Linked DNA regions of Xanthocytophaga agilis. The protein of the gene in region 1 binds, or shares a complex with, the protein of each later gene. Links are inferred from orthologs where the notes say so. Each region holds a gene or a part of one and is shown on either strand. Other genes may lie near its edges.

Region 1 (15,781 bases):
CCAGTTCGGATCTGACCCTGGATGACCCTCCAGTATATGGAAGTTATGACAATGGCAATACATGGGTACTGGACGCGTCCAGCCTGAGTAACTTCTTTGTCTCAATGGCATACCTTCAGGCTGTCATGGGCGGATTGCCTTATACGTCCAATACTATGCAGCCAGATAAGAATGAAATCCGGTTAGTAAAAGAATATATTACTAACTGGTATGAAATTAAAGGTAAAAATCACTGGTATAACCAAATTTTTACACGGGATGGCAAGCAGGTATTTTTTATTATGACGGATGCGGAAAGCCAGTGGCAGGGAATCTTTCTGGCCTGTCAACAAGAAGAAGAATTTGAGCAGATACTGGATACTCTATCTATAGATTGGTCATACATAAGTGATGAAGATAAGGATGATTGGGATGAAGAATAACTTTACCCATTTATAGTCTGTTGGTAACTGTTTTCGCTGCCAGCCAGCCACTTGTCCATGCATGTTGGAAATTAAATCCACCCGTAATACCATCAATATCCAGAATCTCTCCGGCAAAAAATAAATTGGGTATGATCCGGCTTTCCATAGTTGTCGGATCAACCTCTGCCAACTTTACTCCTCCACAGGTTACAAACTCTTCTTTAAACGTAGTTTTCCCATTTACGGGATATTCATCATTTGTTAGTACCTTGATTAAGCGGTTTTGTTCCTTGGATGGTAAATCGGTCCAGCGAAGATCTTCTGTAATGCCTGCTCTGTCAATTAAGAACTGCCAGAGACGTTGGGGTAATCGGAAAAGGGTCGCATTCTGAATTTTCTGAGTAGGTGAAGAAAAACGAATCTTCTGAATCTCTGCCCGAATCATTTCTTCATTCATTTCAGGTACCCAGTGAACAAGACCTGTAAACTGATACCCTTTCTCTGATAAAACCCGTGCACCCCAGGACGATAAGCGTAATACTGCAGGACCACTCATACCCCAGTGTGTAATCAGTAACGGCGCAGATTCTACAAGTTTGGAGCCTGCAACTTTTACTGTTGCCAATGGTAAAGAAATACCCATTAATTCAGTAATAGGATTTTTAGGTATATTAAATGTAAAAAGTGACGGTACAGGAGATTCAATACTATGTCCTAATTGAGTAATCCAATCAAATTGTTCTTTCTTTGGAAACCCACCACAGGCAATACAAGTAAAGTCAGCATCTATTTTCTGACCTTTATCAGATGTAATTTCAAATCCTGTGTCCAGTTTTGTAATGGAGTGAACATTCCATTGAGAATGTATCTTCACTTCATACTTTCTGGCTTCCTCTAAAAAGCAGTCAATAATAGTCTGAGATGAATCTGTGGCAGGAAACATGCGTCCATCTGCCTCTGCTTTCAATGATACTTCTCTTTCATCAAACCAGTTAACAGTATCTATTGTAGAAAAGTGAGAGAATGCTTTTTTTAGAAAATTCTGGCCACGCGGATAATTTTTCAACAGATCACTAACTGACTGACAGTTATGGGTGACATTACATCTTCCTCCTCCCGAAACTTTTACTTTGGAAAGCAGTTTGGGAGTTTTTTCGAGAATAACAACAGTAAGTTCAGGGCTAAGGCGCGCAGCATTGATCGCACAAAAAAAACCAGCGGCACCGCCTCCTATCACTACAAAAGTTTTTGACACGTACAGGCAATTTTTTGAGCCTGCCAAGATACTATTTTTTATTCAGCATTCTGTGCGTAATAATCAGTGTTTTTCCATTGTCTGCGTTCCATTTCTTCTTGGGTCGCCATTAGTTCTTCCATATTCTGACGCATCTCTTCTTCCTGACTACGCATAATCTCTGCCTGTTGTTTTGTTTCTTCCAATAGCTTTTGTGTTTTTGCATTTAGCTTGGCCGCAGATAAAGTAGACGCAATATTTTCTCCCAGCTTTTCAATAAAAGCTCTTTCATGCAACGTAATTTCCTGAAAAGAGGCTAGTTCAATGACTCCTTCTATAGCATCATTTACTTTCAATGGTACAATAAGCAGACAGGTAGGACGTGCTGTACCAAGGCCAGAAGAAATATGTATGTAGTCATTTGGAAGATCTGTCAGATAGATAGAATCACCTTCCTGGTAACATTGTCCAACCAAACCCTCTCCAATCAAAATCTGTTTGGTAAGATATTTTTTCCGGTTATACGCATAGCAGGCAGCTAGTTCCAGTACAGGCTCCTGGGTATCCTCTTTCTGCACAATAAATAAGCCTCCCTGATTGGCATTTATATACTTAACAAGATTAGAAATAATCAATGTAGATAATTCTTTGAAATCATTTGTACTACGTAGTATATCGGCAAACTTGGCCAATCCTTCTGTAGTCCAGTTTCTTTTCCTATCTTCCTCTGCTGCAAGCTGCAGTTTATCCCGCATAAATAATAAAGCATTGCCAAGAGCATCTTTTTCACTAACAGGAGTGAAAGATGTATTAAATTTCCCTTCACCAACTGCCAACGCAAAAGAAACTGCATTTCTAAGATTGTCTTTCAGCTGATTACCTGCCTGCACAATCACATTCATATCTCCTTTCACCTCTGCTATACTTTCTGCAATCTCGCCCTTTGCAAGACTCTGAATTTGGTAGGTAGTCTGCTCAATAGCACTGCTCGCTTTTTGAGAAGCATAATAGCCTATGATAATTGCCAGAACTACAATGATTGCACACAGGCTGGCAATGGTAGAGTTAGTAGCATTGATACTCTGGAGAATGTCAGCTACTTCTTTGCCTAGCTGTTCCTGCTGGTGTTGGCTCAGAATAGTCAGTTCACGTTCTATTTTTGAATAATAATTACTAATCTGAGGGACCAGGACGGCTAAACGAGCTGTACCAATCTGTTGTAGAGCTATACTTGTTGAATCCGTCATGTCCAGCTTTTGAAGCTGCAATGTAATAGAATTTTCCTCTTCCTGAGTAGTATGATATCCCTTTATCCAGGCAGAAATACTATCTACTTTAAGTTGTTCATCAGTAGGAAGTACAGGTTTTAATTGTACCAGTTTCGCCAATTCAGGATTTATCCGATCTTTCCATATCTGCTGGCGCTGATCCACATACTTTTGATCTTTTGTCAGGATAAATGTAAGCTGAGCCGTTGCCGCTGCTTCTATATTACTGAGTACATTGGCTGCACTTAAAGCAACAGGCAAACGCACTTCAATAGTCATCTGACTAACGTCTTCTGTCTTCTTGTTTTGCCTATAGACAAAACCTGCAAAAACAACAAAAACGGTCAGAAAGCTGGCACTCAAAGTGACAACTCTACCTTGTGTAGTGTGTATACTGAATTTTCTTAGTATATGAGTGAAATTCATGTACCTGATAAATAGCAGATTGGAAAAATAGGAATGGGAGTATTAGTGAATACAAAAGAAACAAAACCCAAACTCAAATATTTTTCTAATCTGCTGAAAATCAGTTATAAGTATCTTTTTCGCTCTTTTCATACAACTAGTATACTTTTCCAATAAAAAATACTAAGCAACTTGTATAATTCGCTGTTAGATAAAAAGCTTTATCTTCTTGTAGAATTGCTAATTAATTAATAAAACACTCTATATGAGTCAGTTACTCTCATGTGCTGAAAGAATATCTTAGAATATTTCTTAGTTGGTTTTACCTGTTAGTGACATGTAATTTCTTATTCATTTTGACAGGTTTTCCTTCTTGTCGCTGAATAGCTGGAATGGGAGGTACTATTTATATATATCACTTGGTATAGTCCATAAAAACGAAAGGTAGATCTCTGTAGTGAAATCTACCCTTCCGTAAAATTACTAATATAAACCCATTTAATCTCTCTTTCTGTTACCCATCTGATCCGTTTTGGGTTTCATTTTATTTATCTCAAACTCAACCCTTCTATTAATACTTCGATCGTCTTCAGTCTTTTCTTCTATCAATGGCTGACTACTTCCATAGCCAATGGCTTCTATTCGTCCAGGATCTATTTTCCCTTTGTCTACAATATATTTCTTAATCGAATCTGCTCGACGCTGTGATAGTTTCAGGTTATCGGACTGTTTTCCTTGTGAGTCTGTATGTCCGGAGATACGCAAGCTGAAATTTGGATGATCGGCCATAAACTTAACCAGCTTATTCAGGTCGTTATACATTTCAGGAATGATCTTGGCGCTTCCTGCTTCAAATTCCAGAGATGCAAAAGCCCATTTCTTCAAACTAATGGCAGGAGTTTCGATATAGATAGAGGTGTCTCCTACCAGTTTAAACTGTCGTTCTACCCGGAAAAAATCATCTCCTGTTACAATTACCAGGTATTCGTGATCCTGAATCAGATCAAAATCATAGCTACCATCGGGACGCAGATATTTGGGGGCAATTTCTATACTCTTGGTTAAATCGATAACCGATACAATACCTGTAAATGGATTCTTGGAAATAGAGTCTATTACAGCTCCCTGAAGATGCACAGTCGCTTTAGGCTGTGCTTCCATAGGTAATGGAAACGAATTAAGATCCAGATTCTGAATATCTGTTTCCTCAGAACGTGCATAATACAAATTCTTAGACTCCATATCTATTGTAAAATAGTATTCACTCCCTTTGCCATTTACCAAGGGCCCTACATTAACCGGTTCCTGCCACATACCTCTGGAATTATAGGTTTTATAGATATCAAAGCTGCCAAAGTTAGGGATATGTCCACCTTCAGAACTAAAGTACAGAACATTGTGATTGGGGTGATAAAACGGACTTACTTCATTTCTGCGGGTGTTGATAGTAGGTCCCATATTTTGGGCAGGTGCCCATGCTCCTCCCTTTAATCTATAGGTGAAGTACAAATCAGATCCGCCAAATCCACCTAATCTGTCAGAGGCGAAATAAAGAGTGTCCTCAGAACGGGATAAAGAAGGTTGAGAATCCCAGGAACGACTGTTTACTCTAGGCCCCAGATTTTGTATTTTACCCCAGGTGCTGTCAGGTTGTAGTTCTGCCATATAGATATCGCAATCTCCTAGACCCCCCGGAGCCTCACAACGGCAGAAGTACAGTTTTCTACCATTTCTGGTTAGTACAGCTGAGCCTTCATTGTAAGCAGTGTTTATATTATCAAGTGGTTGAGCTGGTTCCCAATAACCATCAACATTACGCGCATAATAAATATCCTCATTTTGCACTGTTACGTTTCTGATTCCCATCTTCTTAGTATTTCGTTTTGACGTAAAAAAGATGAATTTATTATCCGGACTTAATGTAGGCCCATAGTCGGCTTTAGGAGAATTAATCTCTATACCCATGTCTATCAGGACACCTACAGGAGGCAGCAAAGTATCTACAGATTTGCGGAACTCAACCAGTTCGTAATAATATTCCAGTGGGACATAATAATCTTTCTCAGTACTGGTAAGTGAGTCATAGTGCTGTTCAAGCACTTTAATATCTCCTCGGTGATGCTTTAATACAAGTCTGTATAAAAACTTAGCCTGACCTATATCTTTTGCTTGTTCAGACATACGTCCCAAACGCCAGACAAGGTACATATCCCGCAAGAAATTATCCATTCCAAAGTTCTGGACATATTCTTTCAATAAGGGATATGCTTTTTCCCATTCTTTATCTCTCTCCAGTTTTTCGATTTCGTCCAACTTTTTAGCATCATAATAGCGGAAGTTCGGACGCAAATCCTTAAATTGAAATGCTTCCATGGCAGCCGCCTGTTGCTCAGCTGTGGATGAATGACGTGGTCGCCTGATACCTCCTTCAACCTTTTTGTATTGACACATTGCAGGTATCACCATATAAAGCGATAGGATGCAAACGATATAATTAAGTAAATAAATCTTCCCTCGCATAGCTGGTTAAAATATTTATTAGGGCAGAAAACACGAAAGATAATTGTTTGTTACATAATAGTGGTGTTCTCAACATCGTAATCAACTGGCACATAGTTTTCCGAATGTAATATTAGATAAAAAAATGAAGAAACTGGTAAGTGAATCAGTCAATATGTCAGTTGTTTCTTTTTGATGCCATATTCGTAAGAATGGCGAGGTTTTTGGGCATATATAAAATCGCAGACAAAAATGCGACCGGACGATTAAAGTAATTAAAGATAATGTTATAGAAGTTAGAGTATTTTTTATTTTTTTCATCCCGGATTTTTTCATTCAAAACAGTAAATGTATTCAATGAGGTATAATAATAATCCTTATGAAAATTTGATAGTAGCCGACATTGCAGATGATGATGCAGTGGAGATGATTCCGCTATTATCTCCTGATGAAGACGAAGATTTTGAGAAATTTAAGGTTCCGGAACAACTTCCTATTCTTCCTGTTAAAAATACGGTTTTATTTCCAGGAGTAGTGATCCCGATTACAGTGGGAAGGCAGAAATCTATCAGGCTGGTGAAACGTGCTTATAAAGGCACCCGGGTAATAGGTGTTGTGGCTCAATCTAATTCCAATAAGGAAGAACCCACCTATGAAGATTTATACAAGACAGGTACTGTTGCACATATAATCAAAATGCTTGTATTACCTGATGGTAATACAACTATTATTATACAAGGTAAGCGGCGCTTTGAGATGGTGGAACCCATACAACAGGATCCTTATCTGACTGCAAAGATCAATCTGTTGCCTGATAATTTCCCTGCTACTACCAATAAGGAAGTGAAGGCTATGGTTAAGTCATTGAAAGAGGCTGCAGGAAAGATTCTTAACCTTCGACCTGAAATTCCAAGAGAAGCACAGATTGCCATTGAAAATATTGAAAGCCCTAGCTTTCTGACTAACTTTCTATCCTCTAATCTTGATGCCGAAGTATCTGATAAGCAAAAGATTCTGGAGGTAAGTGAAGGTATGCAACGGGCTGAGTTGCTTCTTCAGTTTATGCAGAAAGATATTCAGTTGCTGGAATTAAAACATGAAATACAAAGCAAAGTACATTCAGATCTTGACCAACAACAACGGGACTATTTTCTCCGTCAACAGATAAAGGTATTACAGGATGAACTTGGATACGACAGTACGGAAAAAGAAATTGAAGAACTAAGAGCCAAGGGATTAAAAAAGAAATGGCCTGCAGCTGTTGGTAAACACTTTGCTAAGGAACTGGATAAAATAACCCGCATTAATCCACAGGCAGCTGAGTATCCGGTTGCGATGAACTATGTAGAACTGCTGGTAGATCTTCCCTGGTCTGAATATACCAAGGATAGCTTCGATTTGGCCAAAGCCCGTAAAATACTGGATGCAGATCACTATGGACTGGATAAGATCAAAGATCGTATTATTGAATATCTGGCAGTATTGAAGCTAACTCAGAGTCTGCGCGGACCAATTCTGTGTCTGTATGGCCCTCCAGGGGTTGGAAAGACATCTTTAGGCCGTTCTATTGCCAAGGCACTTGGACGTCACTATGTCAGAATGTCATTAGGAGGAGTACATGATGAGGCTGAAATTCGTGGACATCGTAAGACCTATGTTGGAGCAATGCCTGGCAAAGTGATTCAAAATATCCGCAAAGGTAAATCAGATAATCCTGTATTTATTCTTGATGAGATAGATAAAGTAGGCTCTGACTTCAGAGGAGACCCTTCCTCTGCATTGCTGGAAGTATTGGATCCTGAGCAGAATTCTACATTTATGGATAACTATCTGGAGGTAGAATACGATTTATCCAAAGTATTATTCATTGCAACCGCCAATTCATTGGAAACTATTCAGCCTGCGTTGCGTGATAGAATGGAAATTATCGAACTGACAGGATATACACTGGAAGAAAAACTACAGATTGCCAAAAAACACCTGATTCCTAAGCAACGCAAAGAACATGGATTGTCTCCCAAGGATGTAACCTTTGATGACAAGGCTATTATCAAGATCATTGATGACTATACGCGTGAATCAGGGGTTCGTTCACTGGAAAGACAGATCGGAACCGTAATGCGTAAGGTTGCAAAATCTGTAGCAATGGAAGAAGCGTATGAGAAAAAGATCTCGTCTGCTTTTATTACAAAGGCTTTAGGAGCAGAAATATTTGATAAAGAAATTTATCAGGATAACAGTGTGGCAGGTGTAGTAACAGGTCTGGCCTGGACACAGGTAGGCGGAGAAATCTTGTTTGTAGAATCCAGCCTGAGCCGTGGACGCGGACGTTTGACTCTGTCAGGGCAATTGGGAGATGTGATGAAAGAATCTGCTTCTGCTGCATTATCCTATTTACGGGCTCATGCAGATACACTGCAACTTGATTATCGTATATTTGATCAGTTTGATCTGCATATTCACATTCCTGCAGGTGCAGTCCCTAAAGATGGCCCTTCTGCCGGAATCACGATGTTCACCTCACTAGCCTCTGTATACACTCAACGCAAAGTGAAAGACAAGTTGGCCATGACAGGTGAAATCACACTGCGAGGACGGGTATTGCCTGTAGGAGGTATTAAGGAAAAGATTCTTGCAGCGAAACGGGCAGGTATTGTAGAAATTATCATGAGTGAGAAAAATCGTAGAGATATTGAAGATATCAACCCAAAATATATCGAAGGATTAAAGATACATTATGTAAACACGGTAGATGAAGTGCTACAATATGCTTTATTGCCTGAGAAAGTAGCCAATGCAATTGATCTCTCAGTACATGATATAAAAGAAAAAGAAACTGTAAATCAGAATCAGAACGTTCTTACAGTCTAGGTCTGATTTGCTATGAATATCAGGTTCAGATATATTATCTGAACCTTTTTTATTTCTGAGTCGCCAGACATCAAAATACTGTTATTTTTGCTCAATAGACTATTCGTGTTATTCATGGTGAAATTTTATGGATGTATTCTGCTGGTTTTATACGCCTGTATTGGAAAAGCTCAATCTCTGGGAGGGCATAACGGATTTGCATTTCTGAGTCAACCTTCCAATGCAACAATAGCCTCTTCAGGTGGTATTAATATCAGCAATGCAGACTTCGATGTCAATCGCCAGTTTTCCAATCCTGCCTTATTAAATAAAGAGATGGATAAGCATTTATCTGTAAGCTATATCCCTTTTTTTGGGCAAATACATGCTTTCTCATCAGCCTATGCAGATCAATTTCGGGGAAAACGTTTTGGTGTGGGAATACACTACATGAACTATGGCACCATGGAAGAAACTGACGCTTCCGGTAATGTGACAGGTACTTTTCAAGCCAGCGACTATGCAGTTTCCTTATCTCATGCGCATACAGAAGGAGCCTATACGTTAGGGGTTACTGTAAAATTTTCAGGCTCTGCAATTGCCAATTACAGTAGCTATGGAGTTGCAATGGATTTGGGAGGAGTATGGAAACATCCCAAGAAAGACTGGACTATTGGTCTGGTTATAAAGAATGCCGGACTTACGCTAAAAAAATATACTCCAGAAGCCAGTCAGCAGGTGATGCCGTTTGATGTACAAATAGGCACTACCTTTAAACCAGAATTTATGCCTTTTCGATTTTTTATCACTGCCCACCATCTGCATCAACCGGATATTGCCTATAACGACCCAATACTAAATACTTCCCTGGATGCGAATGGAAATGTTGTTACCAAGAAGATAAGCTTTGCTGACAAAGTGGCACGGCATATCACTCTAGGCACAGAATTGGTGCTTGCTAAAGCTTTTTACATACGCTTGGGATATAACCATCTGGTGCATCAGGAAATGCGGTTGTTTGATGGTGCATTCAATGCCGGATTTTCGTTTGGCTTTCAACTGAAGCTAAAACCATTACATATAGGATATGCACGGTTTTATCAACAGGCCGCAGGAGGAGTTAGCTACATTACTTTAACAGCCAACCTCGGTGGATTAATTAAGAGAAAGGAAGTTAAGTAGGTAATTAAAATGCTCCATACAATGAAAAACATTCTTATTCGTCTTTTAGTTAACAGACGATATTCCTGATCAGGAACAGTTATATATAGTAAACTCATTTTTAATTCTTAATTGAATGAATTATCTCACTCCCAGACAAATAGTTGCTGAACTAGACAAATATATTGTAGGGCAACATGATGCAAAACGGAATGTAGCGATTGCTTTACGTAACCGTTGGCGGCGAATGAATGCTCCGGAATCAATTCAACAAGATATCATCCCTAATAATATTCTGATGATAGGTGCCACCGGTGTAGGAAAGACAGAAATTGCCCGACGCCTGGCTAAGGTAGCAGATGCTCCATTTACAAAAGTAGAAGCCTCTAAATTTACGGAAGTAGGCTATGTAGGCCGGGACGTGGAAAGTATGGTGCGTGATCTGGTTGAACAATCAGTACAGATGGTGAAGGCACGAAAAAAAGAAGATGTAAAGGGCCGGGCTTCTCAAATGGTTGAGGACATTATTCTGGATGCACTGATTCCTCCGATGAAACAGCCTTCTTTTGGATTCTCAGGCAATACCAATGATGAACCCAAATCTGATCATGAGCTAAACGAAAGAACCCGTCAGAATTTTCGGGATAAGTTACAACGTGGAGAACTGGATGACCGTAAGATCGAGATTGATGTACAGCAAGCCGGAGCTCAAATTGGTATGGTGGGACCTGGCATGGATGACATGACAATGATGAATCTGCAAGAGATGTTGTCAGGCATGATGCCTAAAAAAGCAAAAAAACGAAAAGTCACTATTGCAGAAGCGAGAAAGATTTTACTGGAAGAAGAATCTGCCAAGTTGATTGATATGGATGAAGTAAAGGAAGAAGCTATCCGGAAAGCAGAGAATGTAGGTATTATATTTATTGATGAAATAGATAAGATTGCATCTTCCAGTCGGGGTAGCGGTGGACCGGATGTAAGCCGTGAGGGTGTGCAGCGAGATCTGCTCCCTATTGTAGAGGGGAGTGCGGTCAACACCAAGTACGGATTAATCAATACTGACCATATTTTATTTATTGCTGCAGGAGCCTTTCATGTCTCCAAGCCTTCAGATCTGATTCCTGAGTTACAAGGTCGGTTCCCAATTCGGGTAGAATTACAAAGCTTAACCAAAGATGATTTCTACCATATTCTAAAAGAGCCTAAAAATGCATTGACCAAACAGTACGAGGCAATGTTGGCAGCAGAAAGTGTTGAACTCACGTTTCAGGATGATGCATTGATGCAAATCGCAGAAATTGCATTTCGTATCAACTCAGAAGTTGAGAATATTGGCGCGAGACGTCTGCATACAGTAATGAGTCACTTACTAAACGAATTCCTTTTTGACATACCAGATGTAATTGGAGCTAATGCAAAGATTGTGGTAAATGCACAATTAGTGGATGAAAGGCTTTCCGGTCTGGTGAAAAACAGAGACTTAAGTCAGTATATTTTATAATGTAGCTTTGCATAAGAACTGGACAGATGTACTATTCAGTTAGCATATTGATAAATTTTGCCGATATAACTAACTGACATCTGAAAAAACGCATAAGCTCTTTTGCTAAAAGTACTTATTGATTTAATACACAAATTTTATCATACAAAAGCCTCTCTTATTCAGGAGAGGCTTTTGTATTTTCGGGATTTTGTACACTTTCACCAAATAGTGTAAAGGCTTAAAACAATGCCAGGTTACATATAAGAAAAATGTATTTTACCCTGTGTTTATCTACTATAGAATACCCTTACTATCATTTCTTTACGAATGTCTCACTTGTAGGATTTCCCCCTAAATGTTATCAAACTCCAGTGCCGTATCCTGTAATTTTGCCCATGCTATTTTATAGGCTTATTGTTATTATGAATACATTGACATGGAACAGGTAAAGGATAATTCTACTAAGAAGTCGGATAAAGGGCTTTCGCATTATATCCGTTATTACTTCAATTTGAACTATAACACTATTCAGGGAAAGCTGACAATCGGTTTTCTTTCGTTGGGCAGTGTTGCAATTATATTGGTGATACTTACTAACCTGCAATGGCGTTCCGCTATTCAGCAAAGCAAGTATGCACTCACTGTAGCGACAGATGCTCATAGGTACTCTTCCAAATTACAATCTTCCAGTAAAGGACTTGTCATTGCCTGGCAGCAAAAGAATATTTTTCAGGAAACGATTGATGAGGCAGAAGTGCAACAACTGCAACAATCTGCTGTTGCATCCAGAGATAGTCTAATCAATCTTTCCAATAAGTGCTTAAAAGCTGAAGAGAAAAGTTTGCTTGTTCAGATTTCAAATGAATACAATCAATTACAGGTTGCACTGAAACAACCTGTAGATAGTGCTGCAGCCCAAAAGATGTATAGCGAAACTGTTCAGCCATCTGTAAATGCATTGGTTGCCTCAGTTAGAAGAAACGAAGAAATACAGTCCAGAGAGATTGAACGTGCACAAACAGAAATAGGTTGGGTAGAGAGTCGTCTACGCTGGTTGGTTCCAGTATATGTAATCCTGTCGTTTGTGCTTGCCTACTTTATTGGTTTCTTCATGATTGTGGGTGTACTCACCCGTATTCGTTCATTAAAAGAATATCTTCGTGAACTAAGTAAAGGAAATTTGCCTGAAGAAATTCCCGCATCTCAGGATGAACTGAATACTATTATTAAAGAACTCAATATATTGTCTGGTAATCTTCGTGAGATCAAAGAATTTGCCCTCTATGTCGGAAAAGGAGACTTTGACAATAATATCAGCGTCTTTGATGACGAAGGAGACTTGGGGACTTCTCTCTCCCAAATGCGTGAAGGATTGAAAAAAGTATCTGCAGAAGAGAAAAAACGTTTTTGGGCCAACGAAGGCTTTGCTCATTTCGGAGATATTCTACGTAGTAGTAATGATCTGAATATCTTATCAGATAAGATCATCCAACAGATGGTTAAATATATGAACGCTAACCAAGGCGGTCTATTCATTATTGAAAATGAAGATACTCCTAATCCTTATCTACAACTCAAATCCTGTTATGCTTATAACCGTAAGAAATTTCAGGAGAAAGAAATACTGCCAGGTCAGGGTTTGATTGGCCAGGTATGGTTGGAAGGAATGACCACATATCTAAGAGATATTCCGGATCATTATCTCCGCATTACCTCAGGACTTGGAGATTCTAACCCAAAATACTTGTTATTAATTCCACTGAAAGTAGAAAGCAAAATAGAAGGAGTCATTGAAATTGCGTCTTTTCACGATTTTCAGCCACATGAGATTCAGTTTGCGGAAAAGGTAGCGGAGAGTATTGCTTCCACGTTCTCAAATGCCAGAGTAGTAGATCGTACGAATCGCCTGTTGGTACAGAGTCAGCAAATGACGGAAGCAATGAAATCACAGGAGGAAGAAATGCGTCAGAATCTCGAAGAACTGGCTGCTACCCAGGAGGAAGTGCAAAGAATCTTGAAAGAAGTGCAGGAAAAAGAAGCATTTATGAGCGATCTGATCTCTTCTACAAATGATTCTATCCTCACAATTGATCATGACTATAAAGTAATTGTTTGCAACAAACAGATTCAGGATACATACAAGCCATATGGCATACATGTTGAAAAAGGGTTCCCAATTCTGGATGTATTTACAGATGAGCAAAAACCCGTCTACAGAGGATATTATCAACGAGCATTAGGAGGGGAATTCTTTGAAGTAATAGAGAAATATGAACTGAACAAAGTTATCCAGCATTTTTCACTTACATATAGCCCTATCCGCAATGACGAAGGACAAATTGTAGCTGCAGCTATTTTTGGAAAAGACATTACTGAAATGGTTGTAGCCAAACAACAAGCTGAAAGATTATTGGAAGAGGCTCAGAGTCAGACGGAAGAACTCAAAGCACAAGAGGAAGAGTTGCGCCAGAATATGGAAGAACTAGAGGCAACCCAGGAGGAGATGCGTCTGGTAATGACTCAAGTGCAGGAGAAAGAACGGTATATGTCTACTATTCTGGATGTATCCAAAGATATGATTGTTACTATCGATAAAAATCTGAAGGTGATTAGTAGCAATGCTGCATTGAAAGCAAATTACAAACACATGGGATTTGAGGTTGACAAAGGATTTGATATCACAACTCTGCTTGCACCCGAAGAACAACCGAAACACAAAGCTATTTATGCCCGTGCCTTTGCAGGTGAAACAGTAGAACTTCATGAGCACTATCAGTTTCAGGATATGGATAGGTATATTAACTTTACCTTCACTCCTATTCAAAATGAACACAGTGAAGTTATTTCTATTGCCATATTTGCTCAGGATGTAACAGAAATTACAAAAGCCAAAAATGCAGCTAGCGAACAAGCAGAAATGCTTCAGGCTCAAGAAGAAGTATTACGTCAGAGTATGGAAGAGCTTTCTGGTAATCAGGAAGAGATGGCTAAGCAACTTCAAAAAATCAATGATCAGAAGACGTATTACAACGATATTATTGAAGGGCTTCCAGACAGCTTGCTAACCATTGATCAGGATTTCAAAATTGTGCTGGCTAATAGTGCCTTTAAGGAAAAATTTGGAAAATACGGTTTCCCTGTAGAAGCAGGTTCAGACCTTCTGGAGATGGCAAGACAAAAAGGAGAAGAAGAGGAGAGAAGGTTTAAAGCGCCATATCTCAAAGCATTTGGCGGTGAAAAAGTGGATGTTCCACACCGCCATCATTTTGATCTGGACTTCCAGGTATCATTTAATCCGTTAAAAGATGCTACAGGCAATATCATTGGTGTAAGTTTGATTGCTCATGATATTACCAACCGATTGAAACTGCAACAACAAACAGAACAATTGTTGAAAGAAAGCCAGGAACAAACAGAAGAGCTTAATTCACAAAGAGAAGAATTACACCGGATCTTAAAAGACGTACAAGAGAAGGAAGCCTTCATGAATGATCTGGTTGATGCAACAAACGACTCTATCCTTACTGTAGATCGGGAGTATAAGGTTGTTCTGGCTAATGAACTTATAAAGAAAACATACAGAGCAGCAGGTATAGAAGTTGGAAAAGGATTTGACATCCTCAGCATCTTTAATGAGAAACAAAAATCTGTTTACAAGAAATACTATGACCGTGCATTGAATGGCGAGTTCTTTGAGATCGTGGAGAAATTCGAACAAGAGAACGGCAAAGAACAATATTTTGTGCAAACGTATAGCCCATTACGAGATGATGGAGGCAATGTTGTTGCTGCGGCTGTTTTTGCTAAAGAAGTAACTGAAACCATCATAGCCAAACAACAGGCCGAAAGGTTATTGGAAGAAGCACAAAGCCAAGCAGAAGAACTCAAAGCTCAGGAAGAGGAATTACGTCAGAATATGGAAGAGCTTTCGGCAACACAGGAGGAAATGCATAGGATGCTTATGGAAGTACAGGAAAAAGAAAGATGTCTAACCAATATCATTGATGTGAGTACTGATTCCATTGCAATTATTGATGGGTATTACAAAATACTTTTTTTCAATAAAGTATTTGCAACTAAGTTTGAGGAGATGGGCATAAAGATGGAAAAAGGTTTTGACATCCTAGGATTCTTGAACAATGCAGAAGAAAAAGCCAGATATGAAAGAGCTTTCTCAGGTGAACAGTTTGAAGAATATATTGAAATGGTAATTCAAGGTAATCCAATCCATTTGATTATCAATTATGTACCGGTCTGTAATGCCCAAGGTACTATAACCGCTATTGCCGTATATTCCAAAGATGTCACTGAAAAGTTGCAGAATGATAAAAAATTTGGAGAGCTTATACAGGATAAAGAAATACAATTGCAACAGATTGAAGAATTAAAAGCCAAACTGGCACTATACGAAAAGACAGAAACCAAAGCCTGAGTAAGGTTCGGTAATTGTTAAAAATCCAGGTCCTCGCTGTTA
Region 2 (15,744 bases), 160 kb from region 1 along the record:
GGGAGAGATTTTGCGTAATAGTTCGGATATCCAATCACTTTCGTATGAGATCATTTCGCACATGGTCAAATATCTAAAAGCCAACCAGGGTGGGATTTTTATTCTTCAGGACAAAGAGTCTGATCCTTATCTGGAGCTGACAGCCTGTTATGCCTATGATCGCAAAAAATATTTGAAAAAACGAATAGAGATAGGAGAAGGATTGATAGGTCAGGTAGTTCTGGAAAAAGATACCATCTTTCTTACCGATATTCCCCATGATTATGTTCATATAACTTCTGGACTAGGTGAGGCTAATCCGGGTTGTATATTGATAGTACCGCTTAAACTCAATGATGAAGTAGAGGGTGCACTGGAATTGGCGTCTTTTAATGTATTTGAAAAGCATGAGATAGAACTGGTAGAAAAACTGGCAGAAAGTATTGCCTCAGCGGTATCAGCTACCCGAACAAATGAGAATACAAAAAAACTATTGGAAGAATTAAAGCAACAAACTGAAATGTTGCGCAGCCAGGAAGAGGAAATGCGCCAGAATATGGAAGAACTAGCGGCTACTCAGGAAGAAATGGAACGTCGTCAGGCTGAAATGGAAGAGATGCGCATAGAAGAGGTAACACGTCTGCAAAACAGAATTAAGGAACTGGAAGGGTAGTTGAAAGTGTAAAACTTCTTTTAGTTGATTTTATAGCAGTCAGGGTTTTATTGGATAGAGGGATATAATTACCTATCTGATTATATCCTGACTATTTTATTTCCAATATCCTGATATAAAGTTAGTGTGCATAGTTTTATGTAGATGAGATTGTTGATCGGAATTCAACGCAGACAATTTTTTGCGATGAATTTCAATCAAACAAAAAATTTGCGGTTTATTTTGTTCAAAATAATTTCTTGCGGTTTACTCAACGCATCAGCAATTTTGTGGTGAACTCTAGGCAAAAACTTTTTTGAGAATAGCAATAGAGACTGCCTCCTTATTTTATTGTATGCCTAGAACTAAACTCAAAATTTGTAATGAGCATAGTTCTATGCACATTAGGCAAGAAAGGTTGTATTTAAGGTAGTTTGGGCATTTGCAGTCCGTTCTCCTTTAGGTTTTAGATCAAGTATAACAGAAAAAGAAAATTGAAGTAAGGATAGGAAAGCATACTGTAAGAAGTTTAAAAGCTTCCAAAGTCTTTCTCTTGGCTCTATCAAACTGTGTACTCTTTCAGTTTGCTCCAGTCAATGATATGATAGTTTTTATAAACCTTCCGCAATTCATCTCTGACTTCCATAAGGGCAAACCCCAGCAGATTACTGCCCCGCCAGGTAGTCGGGTCCAGTGCCTTTGCATTGTCTTCGGCCAGACCTATGCCCCAGATTGTATCCAATGGACTAGCCTCTACCAGAATCTGATTGCCTGTAGATAACAGATAGTCACGCATATCTTTGTTTTGGGTAAACTTGTAATAGTTGCCATTGAGGACAATGGAATATTTGGCTTTGTCCCAGATGCTTTGATCAAAGTTTTTTACTTTCTGTCCTAAGGCTTTCATTTCCTTTGGGTCTGTTGATTGCATAATTCTGCTCTCTGTTTCAGCGTCCTCAAAGAGTCTGGCTTTTTCAGCCATCATATATTGTTCCGCACAGGTGTATTCGCCTTCATCAACCTCAAAGTAAGATGGTTGCCACTGTCCCAGACAAAACTTATCCAGTGCGTCAGGATTAGGTTTCCAAAAGAAAAGATAGGAGAGTGGGGCTGATTTGACCTGCTCGATCAGTTTCTCTCTTGAATACTGCATCTCACCATTTTTGTGCCATAGTTGTACAGTCCCACATTCAAAATCCTCAATGTCTTCAAAGTCATAATCAGGGTTGTAATATTCCCTCCAGAATACCGGATGCGGAAACATCTCTTCATACTGTCGTCGTTGCTCTTCTGATAAGTTTTCCTTCCAATCCCCCAAATTAAATTTATATCCTTCCCCATAACCCATTCGCCAGCCAATGCTGTATTGTGAGATATGAGGATACATAATCCATATAGGAGGCATAGGACTATCTAGTGTAAACGATGGAGTCATAGGTGGTTTAGTTTATAGACGGTGAACTTTAATATTGTATAGAGTTTTTCAAATTGTACTTAATTTTTGAATGGGAAAACGTAGTTTGAGCAGGTTAGGTTTTGCGCAGCAATAGATAAAGTAATTTATTTTTTGTTTTCCCCAAAGCAACACTCCTCTGTTTCCCTGAAAAAATCTCTCCCTTTTGTCTTCCTTAAGTAAATCTCTCTTTGCTGTCCTTCTGAAAGAAACTCGTGGCAAGACCGGCGGCATTTGGTTTCTGAATATTTTTTTTCACTCATATACCAAGCATGGCTCTATTTGTCACGAGTTTCTTTCAGAAGGACAAAGAAGGGAGTGATTCTTTTATGAGACATGATTCAAAAGGACAAAAAGTATCGTCCTCCCATCAAGGCAGAGAGTGTTTTTTTCATCTGAAAAATACTGAAATACTTGCTGTTTTTACCACTTGGTTTTGTATCTTTCCTATACATTCAGCGAGCCGCCTTTCCCTTACAGATTTACCAACCTAATTTCGTACCACTATGCGTGTACCTTTACTCCTTTTGGCAGGTATGGTAGTGGCGATAAGCTCTGCACAATCGCCATTTAAGCTTATGGGCGATGCGGCTCCAATGGATGGAGGCTGCATACAACTTACTCCGGATGTTCCGTATTCTGAAGGACTCGCATACAGTACACAGAAGCTGAATCTGAATACCTACTTTGAGATTCAGTTTGATATTTATCTAGGTACTAAAGAAGAAGGGGCAGACGGAATTACCTTTGTGGTACACAATGACCCCAATCAGTATCAGGCCTTTGGCACCTGGGGTGAGTGTATGGGATATGGTCGCTGGAGCAAAGACTATGTAGCCGGAAATTATATTTCGCCCTCTGTCGCTGTTGAGTTTGATACCTATTACAATGCCCGCCAGAACGACCCTTACTGTGATCATGCCGCCTATCTGGAAAATGGTACCAACTTTCATACCCAGTACTGGAACAACAATACGGACAATTATAACCTGGAAGACGGCAAACTCCATGACTTCAGGTTTCGGTGGAATCCGGAGAAACAACTGATCACTGTTTTTCTGGATGGACATATAGTCTATTCTGGCAAGAAAGATCTGATTCACGAAGTATTTAAAGGGGCTACTCAGGTAATATGGGGCTTTACAGCTTCTACAGGCCGGGCCAGTAACCTGCAGTATTTCTGTCTGAAGCAGATTGCCGTCTATAAGATTCCTTCCAGGGCAGTAAAACCTGTGAAACCAGCCATTCCAAACCTGACACTCCAAACTGCCCCCAAAATGGATCATAACCAAGCTGCTATATCTGAGGTCACATCTGTACAAACACCCAGGTTAGACCAAGTGCCTTTGTTGCGATAGTTGAAACACAGTTTTCCAGACGCTTCGGACAGATCAGACCCTTCTAAAAAACATTTTATAAAGGGGATGAGCATTGCAATTTTTTAAATATCTGATAAACAGCACCTTATTTTATTTAAAAATTTCCAAACTAACTTTCATGGTCAGACTGAATACACAATACCTGTAGTACTTGTTTTGTAATTACCTATTAATCAACCAGATAATCTAATTCCTGTATTACCTCCCTTTATAAAATGTTTTTTAGAAGGGTCTGATCTGTCTGAAGCGTCTGGAAAATGGAGATTTGCTATTGGCATTTTTTAAGTGCAGGTAAGATAATGAAGCAGATACCTGAACCTTGATTGCCAATAATGCTGAATCAGATAAAAAAAGATACTATTTTTGAGACTCATTTTATCTGTTCAACTACAAACGCTGTTAGCAGCAAGGGATTTCTCAATTTACATGCAACTTTCCGGTCAACAGTATCAGATTCAAGGGCTTAATGTACTTGATATCTGCCAGCAATTTGGAACACCTCTCTATGTCTATGATGCGGATGTGATTATTCGCCAGATCAATAACCTTAAAAGCGCTTTCAATACCGTTCCTTTGCGGATTAAGTTTGCATGTAAGGCACTGACCAATATTTCTGTGTTGAAGCTGATGCAGACACAAGGCATTGGCATTGATGCCGTATCTGTAGCAGAAGCTCGGCAGGCGTTACTGGCTGGGTTCAAGCCTAAAGATATTACCTTCACCTCCAACGGAGTAGATTTCTCAGAAATACAGGAGGCGGTAGAATTGGGTGTCTCAATCAATGTAGATAATCTGCCTACACTGGAACTGTTTGGAAAGATCTTTGGAAATACTGTTCCCTGCTGTATCCGGCTAAAGCCCAATATCCGTGCAGGTGGCAATGCTAAAATCCAAGTAGGGCACGAACACTCAAAGTTTGGTATTCCATTGGCACAACTGCCGGATGTACATACCCTGGTTACCAAATATAACATTGTTATCAATGGTCTGCATATTCATACCGGATCAGATATTCTGGACCCGGAAGCCTTTATTCAGGGAGCTAATGTACTTTTTACAGTAGCAAAAGAGTTTCCAGACCTTGCCTTTATTGATTTTGGTGGTGGATTTAAAGTCGGGTACAAAAAGGGTGACAAAACTACCAACATGCCAGACCTAGGTGAAAAACTTTCAGCTGCCTTCAAAGAGTTCTGCAAAGACTATGGTCGTGAACTGGAAATGTGGTTTGAACCTGGTAAATATCTGGTAAGTGAGTGTGGCGTGTTGTTTGTAAAGGCTAATCAGGTAAAACAGACACCGAGCATCACCTTTGTACAGGTCAATTCAGGCTTAAACCATCTGATTCGTCCAATGATGTATGATGCCTATCATGAAATTGTGAACGTATCTAACCCTGCTGGTGAACTAAAAACCTATGATGTAGTAGGATATATCTGTGAGACAGACACATTAGGCTCTGATCGCCAGTTGAACGAAGTCCGTGCGGATGATGTGCTGGCGCTATTGAATGCCGGAGCCTATGGCTTTACCATGAGTAGCCAGTACAATGCCCGTTTTCGTCCGGCAGAAGTATTAGTCTACAAAGGAGAAGCCCGTCTGATCCGTGAACGTGAGACAATGGAAGATATTCTGCGTAATCAGATTTTACTAGACTTTTAATCATTTTTCAACTACCTGTGATGTCAGAGATGTCATCTGTTATTATATTGTACCGTCCGGTTGCTCAAAAAGAGTTAGATCTTATTGAGCAATCTGGTTGGACAAAGTTCCCTCCCAGGCTCCCTGAGCAGCCCATTTTTTATCCGGTACTAAACCTGGAATATGCCCGTCAGATTACAGTAGACTGGAATGTTCCTGCCTATGGCAATGGCTATGTCACTCAGTTTGCAGTAGATGCTGCGTATCTCAAAAAATTTCCTGTACAGAATGTAGGAGGCAAAGGCTATGATGAACTATGGATTCCTGCCGAAGAACTGCAAGAATTTAACCAGCACATTGTAGGAAAAATTGAGGTAGTCGAGCAGTATTTTCAATCTTAAGGTTTTTCCTCAAAAAACATTTTCTGGGTTCATTTACATTAACCATGAAAATGTTGCTGGTAACATGTTATATAGGGTCAATAGTATGAAAAAATAGGTAAAAACGTCATATGTAAGGAAAGGTGTGCCACTGAAATAATAAGTTTCTCCTTTGGAAGTAATTTTACTACAAAATAAATGGGGAACACCGAAAACCCGGTTCTAATAGAGTAGGTAACACAAATCTTGCTTTACAGTATGTTTGCTCTGTTTTCAGTTTTATTCTTAATCTATGTAGGTATTATTATTCTAGCCATTGTATCCTGGTGGAGGTTATTTGAAAAAGCTGGAAAACCGGGCTGGGCTTCTATAGTACCTATTTATGGTTTTATTGTTCAGCTTGAAATAGTTGGGAAACCTGCCTGGTGGACGTTATTACTCTTTGTTCCTATTGTTAACATAGTAATTCTGATCTGGACGTTAAATCTATTGTGCAAAAGCTTTGGAAAAGACGAAGGCTATACTGTTGGTATGCTCTTTTTAGGGTTTATATTCCTGCCAATGCTGGCTTTTGGTAATGCTGAATACCTTGGCCCTGCAGGAGACCCCGATTACCAATTTGCCAGAAATACCTATGGCACAGTTCCTATTCCTGTAAATAAAGATCTTTACAATAGTAATAATTAAACGTGCATAAATTTTCTGCAAGTATCCCTTTACTCATTTCAGGTAAAGGGATTTTGTTTTTAGAAAGATACCATCTTCCCTTGTTTGCATCCTTCTCTATCTGAACTTTTTCTTTTCTGCAAATATTATTTAAACTTGAACGTCAATAGTATCACAATGGAGTATAACATACTCTGTTGCATTACTCAATTCTGATTAAATAATATATGATGGAAAAGATTCATGCAACTACCGTTGTTGCTGTATTACATAATGGTCAGGTTGCCATTGGGGCAGATGGCCAGGCTACCATGGGAAATACCGTTGCCAAAAGCAACGTCCGTAAGATCCGTAAACTGATGGATGGCAAAGTGTTGGCAGGCTTTGCTGGTTCTACTGCTGATGCCTTTGCCTTACTAGAGCGATTTGAAGAAAAACTGAATGCCTACGGTGGGAATTTTAAGCGAGCTGCTATAGAACTGGCAAAAGACTGGCGTACAGACCGTTTCTTGCGACGGTTGGAAGCAATGCTGATTGCGGCTACTAACGAAGAAATCCTAATCATCTCCGGAACAGGTGATGTGTTGGAGCCAGATAATGGTATTGCGGCCATTGGTTCAGGAAGTATGTATGCACAATCTGCAGCTATTGCGTTGAAGAAACATGCACCACAACTGACAGCCGAACAAATGGTGACAGAGAGCCTTCATATTGCAGCGGATATCTGTATTTATACCAATCATAATCTGGTGGTAGAGAAGCTTTAACAGATTACAGATATAAAACAAAAGAGCCTGTTCTGAAACAGGCTCTTTTGTTTTACAAAAATGAGTTTCTGATTATACCAACATACGCATAGGATCTTCCAGAAGTCCTTTTAATGTTTGCAGGAATGCTGCTCCTGTTGCTCCATCTACTACACGGTGATCGCAAGACAGAGTCAGTTTCATAATTCCGGAAACTTTGATCTCTCCATTTACTACAACAGGTGTTTGTTTGATTCCACCTACTGCCAGAATACAAGAGTTTGGAGGGTTGATAATGGCAGTGAATTCTTCAATACCAAACATACCCAGGTTCGAAATAGAGAAAGTGCTTCCTTCCATTTCCTGAGGTTGCAGTTTTTTATCTTTCGCTTTTCCTCCCAGTTCTTTTGCATCCGCTGAGATTTGAGATAGAGATTTGATATCTGCGTTTTTGATAACAGGCACCAGCAATCCATCGGGTACAGCAACAGCCATACCAATGCTCACATGGTGATTGTAACGAATTTTGTCACCTAGCCAGGATGCATTGATCGCTGCATGCTGACGCAATGCCATTGCTGTAGCTTTGATCACGATATCATTGAATGACAACTTAACCGGTGAGTACTGATTCATTGCTTCACGGGCAGTAGTTGCCTTATCCATATTCACTTCAATAGTCAGATAGAAGTGAGGTGCACTGTACATACTTTCTGCCAGACGACGTGCAATAACTTTACGCATCTGAGATACAGGCACATCTTCGTAACTTTCCTGACCTGTTACTACCGGCGCTTTAGCAGGAGCTTTTTCTGCTGCTGGCTGAGACGCAGGAGTAGTAGAAGGAGTAGAAGTTGGTTGTGCAGAAGGAGTGAATGTTTCGACATCGCGTTTTACGATACGTCCATTCTCACCACTTCCTTTCACTTGTTGTATGTTAACACCTTTTTCTTCTGCAATTTTCTTTGCCAGAGGAGAAATCTTAACACGTTCGTCAGAATCAGAAACAGAGTTAGCTGGCTGCTTGGCAGGTTCTGTTGCAGAGGCAGTATTGTTGCTAGTTGTTGCTGCCTGGGGTGTAGAGGCAGTAGCGGTTGCTCCTCCACCTAACAATGCCTGATAGTCAGCGCCTTTTTCACCAATAATTACTAGTGGAGCTTTGGCGGCTACAGCATCTCCTTCTTTGGCACCTATATACAATAATATACCAGCTTCCGGAGATTCAAAATCCATCGTAGCTTTGTCTGTCTCGATTTCAGCCAGCAAATCACCAGATTTTACTGTGTCACCTACTTGTTTATGCCATTTTACGATGGTTCCCTCAGTCATGGTATCCGTCATCTGAGGCATTGGAACCAATGTCGCTTTTACATTAGCAGCTGGAGTAGCCGCTACTGGTGCAGGAGCTGGCTTGCTTTCTTCTGCTTTTGGTTCAGCAGCCGGAGGAGGTGTTGCTACAGATCCACCTGTTTTTCCATCCAGCAATGCTTTGAAGTCTTCACCCGGTTTTCCTACAACGGCGATAATACCATCGATAGGAACGTTTTTTTGATCGGTAATATATAAGATTGTACCTTCATTGTAGGACTCCAGCTCCATAGTAGCTTTGTCGGTTTCTACTTCGGCCAGAACGTCGCCGGTTTTGACCGTATCACCTACTTTTTTCAGCCAACCAGCAATGACACCTTCGGTCATGGTGTCACTCATCTTGGGCATACGTATTGCTTCAGCCATTTTTTCTCAGTACGAAAGAATTAAAATTGAAAATCAGTAGAACTCATTAGGACACCAAATATACAGGTGTATTTATAAATAGGCAAAAGGCAGCACAGAAAAGGCATTTTTTTTTACACAGGTAATTGAAATGCTTCCTGTTTTAAGAAACCCTTTCTGAAGGATTTAGTTTCATTATTCAGTGTATTTGAGTTAATAAGAGATTTGGCAAAGTAGAATTGTTGTCCTTGCCTATGGTTGGAAAGTGGAAAATGGACGTTTATACAGGCTTGTTGCCTCATTCTGCAAAAACACTATCCCAAAGGTTACCACTAACCTTTGGGATACTACTATCTTTTGCATAGTAAAGGCAGATAGCTTTGTAGCAACAATTCTAACCATTTAAAATCGACTACAATGCAATTTAACGAAGCAATAAACTGGCGTTATGCTGCCAAAAAAATGAATGGGCAGCCTGTACCACAAGCAAAAATAGACGCCATACTAGAAGCTATTCGATTATCGGCATCTTCTGCTGGTCTTCAACCGTATGAGGTTGTAGTGATTGCTGATCCAGCTTTAAAAGCAAAGATTTACGAGCAGTCATGTCCGCAACCTCAGATACAGGAAGGGTCACACTTGCTGGTTTTCGCTTCACAATTATCTGTAAGCGAAGAGGATATTCGTACCTATATGGAACGCATTGCTCGTACCCGCAATATTCCTGTTGACTCATTGAACGGGTTTTCCGACTCTATCAAAAACGGGCTGCTTTCTATGCCACCGGAAATAATCAAAAACTGGGCGTCCCGTCAGGCATACATTGCTTTGGGATTTGGATTGGTAGCTGCTGCTGTTGAAGAAGTAGACTCCTGCGCTATGGAGGGTTTCAACTCTGTTGCCCTTGATGAATTATTAGGCCTTAAAGAAAAAAACCTTGGTAGTGTTGTATTGCTGACATTAGGTTATCGGGATGAAGAGAAAGATTTTCTGGCAGGTGCAGCAAAAGTACGGAAAGATCGTGCTGAGCTTTTTACAGAACTTGTAGCCTGAGATTAAATAAATTAATATAACAGAAGTCATCCTACAGTCTGGCTAGGCTAGATTTACGACAAGTTTTACTCCTATCTTGTCCTATATCTTTTCTGGAAATGGCGGTTTTAAAAAGAGAGCGCTGGTTCGAACGTCCGTTCGGACCTAATTTGAAAGCAACGTCCGTTGCGTTGGGACAAATTGATACTTGTTTAGGTTTGGGTTAGCACCCAAACAGAGTTTTACCGACCAACGCAGCGGACGCTGCTCTCAAAATGGACACAAGCGGACGCTTGCGCCAGGAACTTTCTTTGTTTCCAGAAAAGTTATGGGACAGGATAAGGTCTTATGCCTGCAATCAATTCACAATAAAATCTGATTTGTGCCTGTTTCTATGCAATCAGCAATTTTGCGGTGAATTCCGATCAGATTTTATTTTTGCGGTGAATTATGCGCAACAGAAAAAAATGATCGGAATTCCGTTCAAAATAAAATGTGGTTGAAATTATGTTCAAAAGCAAAAATGTGGTGAACAGTATGCAATCTCTTCATAAAATAACGGACCAGCTTTGCATCCTCTGAAAAACTTTTGCATAGAATAATGCATATGCAAGAGATCTGCTTGAATAAAAGCTCATCCTTACATTTGGGGTGACTTCTGTTACAAATGATACCGCACCTGTACTTTTATATCTGTACGTTGAGGTCCATTGATCTGATCAAGTCCTGACCCCATTGTATCCTGATTGACAAGTGAGGTTCGTGCTACCCGAAACCATACCGAACAACGTGGAGTCACATCATAATTAAGGAGTAGATAATACCGTGCTCCCCGAAGATAATACATAGGAACAGAGAAACTGTTCAACACATCTTTTTCAAAGGCATACTGCCGGTTGTCATAATCTTCTGTATCAAACAAGGCAAAGCGGGTACTAATCTGCCAGCGACGTAGTTTGAGAGTAAGGTCTTCCATGATAGCATATCCGGTTGTCAGTGTACTTTGTTTAAAAGAACTGAACTGGACACGAGTTCGCAGAAAAAGATAGTCATTAGCCTGGAAGTCTATGTTAAATAAGTATTGTTTACGAATAGTCTCTGTGATAAAATTGATGGGAGAATCCTGATCAGGTTCGTTTCGTTGTTTATGTTCTTCTCTATATTGTGTGTATAACAGGAGTTTTTTAGTTGGCTGCCAGGCTAGACGAAGCAAATAATCGAAGCCTTCGGATGGTCCATCAACCCTATATTTTAGCCAGGAAAAACGGTAGCTATCATAATATGCTGTAAGAGTAATCCGTCGGGTGGGGTTGAATTTTACTCCCCAGTAAATACCACTTTCATTGATGTTGCGTGTATTTTCGCCAAAGGCCCCTCCATAAAACGTATGGAAGTTCCGATCATAGTGTCTGATCAGTAGGGAGGTGGATAAACGAGGTGATAAACTACCTATAATACCTGATACAACTCCAAGGCCGCCACTCGATGAACGAGCTGCTTCTCCAAAAAGGTTAAAGTTTTGCCATACATAACTATAGTGTAGTCCTATGCCTGTATTGTTTTTTCCGGAAAACTCGAACTGATTATATCTTCGGGGGATTTTCTGTATAGGCGTATCATACTGTGTATAGATAAATGTGCCTCCCATTTCAAACCTTCCTGCTGCACTTTTATACGTAATATCCCCTCCTGAAGTTTGTTCTAGTACAGTGGCTCTGGTTGCTAACTCATGAGGCGTGCGATGATAGCCGGCAAGTAAAAGAGAGGAAATATAGCTATCTGTCAATGAATCACTATCATTTACATTTGCATCTCTATGTATATGAGAATAGAAGCCTGTTACTTCAAATTTACCTAACACATAGGTAGCAGCACCTCCTCGCAGAAAGCCAGTTTCCATAACAGATGTGTAGGGACGAATACCGACCTGGCTCCGTCGTATGGTTTCAACTGTAGAAGCGCCTTTTCCAACTGAAAAACCTGCTGACAGGAGTAAACCCTGTCCAATCTGCAACTGATAATCGCCAATCGCAATTTTTTTCCAGTGCCGTTTATTTTCCAGCAGCAAGTGCCAGGAGAAAAAATCAGCCCCATACTGATAGCGTGATGGTTGCCAGACTATTTGCTCACCCGCATCTTTTTCCATAGTAAAGCCCAAACTGAAATCGCCTGGATGGTTAATGCGATAACGTGCATACCAATGACCAGCAGAGCCTGTATATCGTTGTGTTAGCGACCCATCACGGGCTGTGTCTGGAGGTAGGAATCCTTTTTTCTTTTCCAGTGTCTGGTCATAGCGTAGCAACAGTGTATTACTACGTTCTGTCAGTATTCGTTTCCACAATGAACGGTTATCGGATGCATTGCCATTATCGTAAACAGTTACAAAGGGTAATAATTTTTGTATAGTCGGTATATCAAAACCAGGTATAGCCTGCAGTTCATAGATAGAAAGTAGCCTGCCATTGGTTTTACGATAGTCAACGAAAGAATTTATCTGCGCTTCTGATAGTATATAAAGCGAACCTAATAGGTCACGAGTGGCTATATTCAGATCCAATGGATGTGTATAGAGTTGCAAAAGAGATTCATAGAGATCATCAAAATTGGCGTCTTCTTTTTGGGTAGCCAATAATTGCTGTGCAAAATCATCCAAGTCTATCTCTTTTCGGGCGGGTTGTTGTGCTTTTACTATATCTACCCAACTACAAAAAATCACCAGGAATATCAGCACCTGAATAAGTCTTTTAGCTTTTAGTAGATTCATTAGTAGTTTTCTTTTTTGGAAGACGAACACTGAGAGACAAATTATGAGATAATCCTAAGGTAGAGTGTGTCTGAAAGGCATAATCCAATTGTAACTTCTTAGGGCTAAAGCCAATACCAAAGGAATAAAGCTGTGGACGAGTGGCAATGCCTGTACGTAAACGCAGGTTTTTTACAATCTCATATTCTAGTCCAGTTCTGAAGGTGCCCGGAAAGTTAATGTCCTTTTCCAACTCTACAGTCCAGACGAGCTTAGTATGAGGCTTGTATGCCAAACCTACCTTCATGACAGTAGGAATACGTTCATTAGTTGAAACGTCTAATTTACTTTGGGATACATTATATATATGGACACCCGCTGAAAGCTGTGGTAATAACTGGACCACTGTGCCTATTTCAAACAACACAGTCTGTTTCTTGCCTACCTCCTGCATTCCAGTTTGGAGGTAGTTTACCCGTAAACCCATACTGATATTCTTCCAGAGATATCCATAAGAGATTCCTGCTGTTGTTTCATTATACAGCTCATCACCAAGGCGACTAAGAGTCGCACCCAGTACACCCTTTGATAAAGGATGCACATATCCGACAGCCATTGTTTGAAATCCAGACATACCATACCGAATGTTATAGTTTGCCAGTAGATGAGAATACTCTGTATAAGCAAGCCCTCCGGGATTGTTCCATACAGACCAGGGATCTGAAAAAGTAACAGAACAATTGGCAAGCCCCCATACACGAGCTCCTGCGGGGTTAGGCTCTCCGCTTGCGAAAACGGTCTGGATACTAACTATTACTAGAAGAGAAGAAAAAAATAATAATCTTTTCAAGCGTAAAAAATGTGAGGTGTAACATATAAAAAGTGTGTAAAATTATCAATGGTGGGGATCCCGTGAATAGTAAAATAGACTGAAAGACGTGCATTGTAATATTTTAAGCATAAATAATACAGCATACCATACTTTGTTTTTTTCTGAAGTAAATCAGTGGCTAAGATTTATTTTTTTGATTTTGGGAGAGGGAGAATTCCTATACTTTGTTATATCTCGTTACGTATGTAAGAATGCCGCCAAACAAAGAAGATATATTGCCTGGAAAGTAACTTACTTAGTAGACTAATAAAAGAATAAATGGCATATTCTCTTAAATAATGATTTTCTTACAGTATTTCCATCCTAAGAAGCTTGCTCTATGCTATAGGCCACAATGGCTTATTGGCCTGGTTTTGGCTTTTTTATGTGGAATGCAAACAGGATTTTCACAGATAAGTGAATTGAGCTTCAGGAACTTATCTACAAAACAGGGGCTGTCAAACAAAGATGTACATGCCATCCTGCAGGATAGTAAAGGCTTTATCTGGTTTGCCACTAAAGATGGCCTCAATATTTATAATGGATATACCATTCAGGTTATTCAGAATAATCCTAAAGATAATGAGAGTCTACCCAGCAATGATGTTCGTGCATTGGCTGAAGACAATGAAGGTTACATATGGGTTGGTACCTATGATAACGGGCTGATTCGTCTCAATCCACAGACCCGTAAAGGAGTCATTTACTCAACGGCAACTGATAAGGCGCTGACTTCCAATACAATATTCGACATCCATAAAGACAGGAACGGCAATATCTGGATTGCAACATTTGGTGGAGGGCTGGTGAAATTTGATGTAAAAACGCAAAAATTAGCTTCCTATCAGAGTGACCCTGGCAATGTCAACGGGCTCAAAAGTAGCAATATCATTACTATACATGAAGATAAGCATGGAGACCTCTGGTTAGGTACTTTTGGAGGTGGTCTTTGTAAGTTTGAAGTACAAAAGCAGAAATTCTCTACCTATTTAAATCAGGAAAACACAGATATCTATGCAATAGAAGAAGATCGTGAAGGATATCTCTGGTTAGGAACATATGGTAAAGGCCTGGCACGTTTTGATAAACAAACAGGTAAGGTACAGTACTTTTCGACCCAAACAGTAAAAGGATTGGGCAGTGATTTCATACGGGCAATCAAAGAAGACAATATGGGCATTCTTTGGATTGGCACAGAAAAAGGAGGAGGTTTAAGTTCTTTTGATCCGGTTAGAAACAAATTCAATACCTATAAACAAAATCCTATCCAGTCTGCCAGCCTTAGTGGAAATGACATTAATACACTATTACTGGATAAATTAGGCATCTTATGGATAGGGACAGAAGGTACAGGTGTAGATCAATTTGATACACAGAATGCAGTATTTAAGTCGTATATAAGTGGTGCAGGTACTACACCTAAATTTACAGATGGCGCTATTACCGCAATTTATGAAGACAAAGCACAACTAGTATGGATTGGTGGCACCTTTGCAGATGGCCTGGCTGTATATGCTTATGACAGACTTCAGGATGTGTATACCTGCTATAAATTGCCAGTTACCAATGAGTTGATGGGTTTTGATTATACAATTACTGCCATTGCTGAAGATGATATTGGAAATATATGGATAGGAACAGCAGAAAATGGACTGTATCGGTATAATAAACATCTAAAAACATTCCGTTCTTTTACTTCAAGCAATAGCCAGTTAAGTAGTAATGGGGTTGAAGTTTTATATAAGGACAGAAAAGGTATTGTATGGGTTGGTACATATGAAGGAGGGCTTTGCAAGTTTGATCCCTATCATGAGACCATTCATACCTATACACATGATCCTAAAAATCCTGCATCTATCGCTGGGAATACAATCAAGGTAATCTACGATGATGAGAAAGGAAAGCTGTGGTTAGGTACCAAACAAAATGGGTTGTCGGTCTTTACTATCGCAAAAAACACCTTTACCAATTATCAGGCACAGAAAAACTCCTTGAAAAGTTTGCCTGGTAATTCGATTCGGGCTATTACGGAAAGTAATGGTCAGATATGGATTGGGACAGATGCCGGAATCTGTCAGTTTAATTCCCAGAGTAATACCTTTAAGCGTATAAATGCCCAGAATGGCTTACCGGAAAACAATGTCTGTAGTATGCTTTCGGATAAAAATGGAGATCTATGGATAAGTACTTTCTCCAAAGGTCTGGTACGATTTAATCCTAAAACAAATAAGTTCCGATACTTTACTACAGAGGAAGGCTTGTATAGTAATGAATTTCAACAATGGGCAGCACACAAAAATTATGATGGAGAACTATTTTTCGGGGGGAGCAGGCATTTCATTAGCTTCAATCCAGATAAGGTATTTGAAAATCCATATGTAGCACCTATTTATCTTACCTCATTTACATTATTTGATAAGAAAAAAGAGTTTGCTAAACCTTTATATGACCTGTCTGTTATTGATCTTGACTACAAGGACAACTTTTTC

What was found.
Region 2: the proteins of hslU (region 1) and hslV are in contact, whole or in part, in a solved structure (PDB 1G4A), measured with the Escherichia coli proteins. The link is inferred for Xanthocytophaga agilis from one-to-one orthologs.

The regions. Positions count from the first base shown.
Region 1 is NZ_JASJOU010000010.1:83,945-99,725, reverse strand. What follows is about bases 9,301-12,141. They hold hslU (ATP-dependent protease ATPase subunit HslU), read left to right. Parts: upstream 9,301-9,957; coding sequence 9,958-11,325; downstream 11,326-12,141. Other genes in these bases: QNI22_RS25115 (PAS domain-containing protein), read left to right, coding at 11,744-12,141; porQ (type IX secretion system protein PorQ), read left to right, coding at 9,301-9,842. Also shown: QNI22_RS25150 (hypothetical protein), read left to right, coding at 1-422; QNI22_RS25145 (BaiN/RdsA family NAD(P)/FAD-dependent oxidoreductase), read right to left, coding at 433-1,659; QNI22_RS25140 (GAF domain-containing protein), read right to left, coding at 1,698-3,332; QNI22_RS25135 (OmpA family protein), read right to left, coding at 3,810-5,777; lon (endopeptidase La), read left to right, coding at 6,168-8,681; more of porQ, read left to right, coding at 8,796-9,300; more of QNI22_RS25115, read left to right, coding at 12,142-15,739. UniProt on the Escherichia coli protein: ATPase subunit of a proteasome-like degradation complex; this subunit has chaperone activity. The binding of ATP and its subsequent hydrolysis by HslU are essential for unfolding of protein substrates subsequently hydrolyzed by HslV.
Region 2 is NZ_JASJOU010000010.1:238,927-254,670, reverse strand. Bases 5,341-8,144 are described here. They hold hslV (ATP-dependent protease subunit HslV), read left to right. Parts: upstream 5,341-6,374; coding sequence 6,375-6,914; downstream 6,915-8,144. Other genes in these bases: QNI22_RS25780 (pyruvate dehydrogenase complex dihydrolipoamide acetyltransferase), read right to left, coding at 6,987-8,144; QNI22_RS25790 (DUF5684 domain-containing protein), read left to right, coding at 5,740-6,168; QNI22_RS25795 (hypothetical protein), read left to right, coding at 5,341-5,502. Also shown: QNI22_RS25815 (GAF domain-containing protein), read left to right, coding at 1-652; QNI22_RS25810 (NADAR family protein), read right to left, coding at 1,194-2,066; QNI22_RS25805 (L-type lectin-domain containing protein), read left to right, coding at 2,591-3,442; lysA (diaminopimelate decarboxylase), read left to right, coding at 3,890-5,122; more of QNI22_RS25795, read left to right, coding at 5,152-5,340; more of QNI22_RS25780, read right to left, coding at 8,145-8,627; QNI22_RS25775 (NAD(P)H-dependent oxidoreductase), read left to right, coding at 9,024-9,659; QNI22_RS25770 (ComEA family DNA-binding protein), read right to left, coding at 10,300-12,405; QNI22_RS25765 (PorV/PorQ family protein), read right to left, coding at 12,386-13,234; QNI22_RS25760 (two-component regulator propeller domain-containing protein), read left to right, coding at 13,555-15,744. UniProt on the Escherichia coli protein: Protease subunit of a proteasome-like degradation complex believed to be a general protein degrading machinery. The complex has been shown to be involved in the specific degradation of heat shock induced transcription factors such as RpoH and SulA.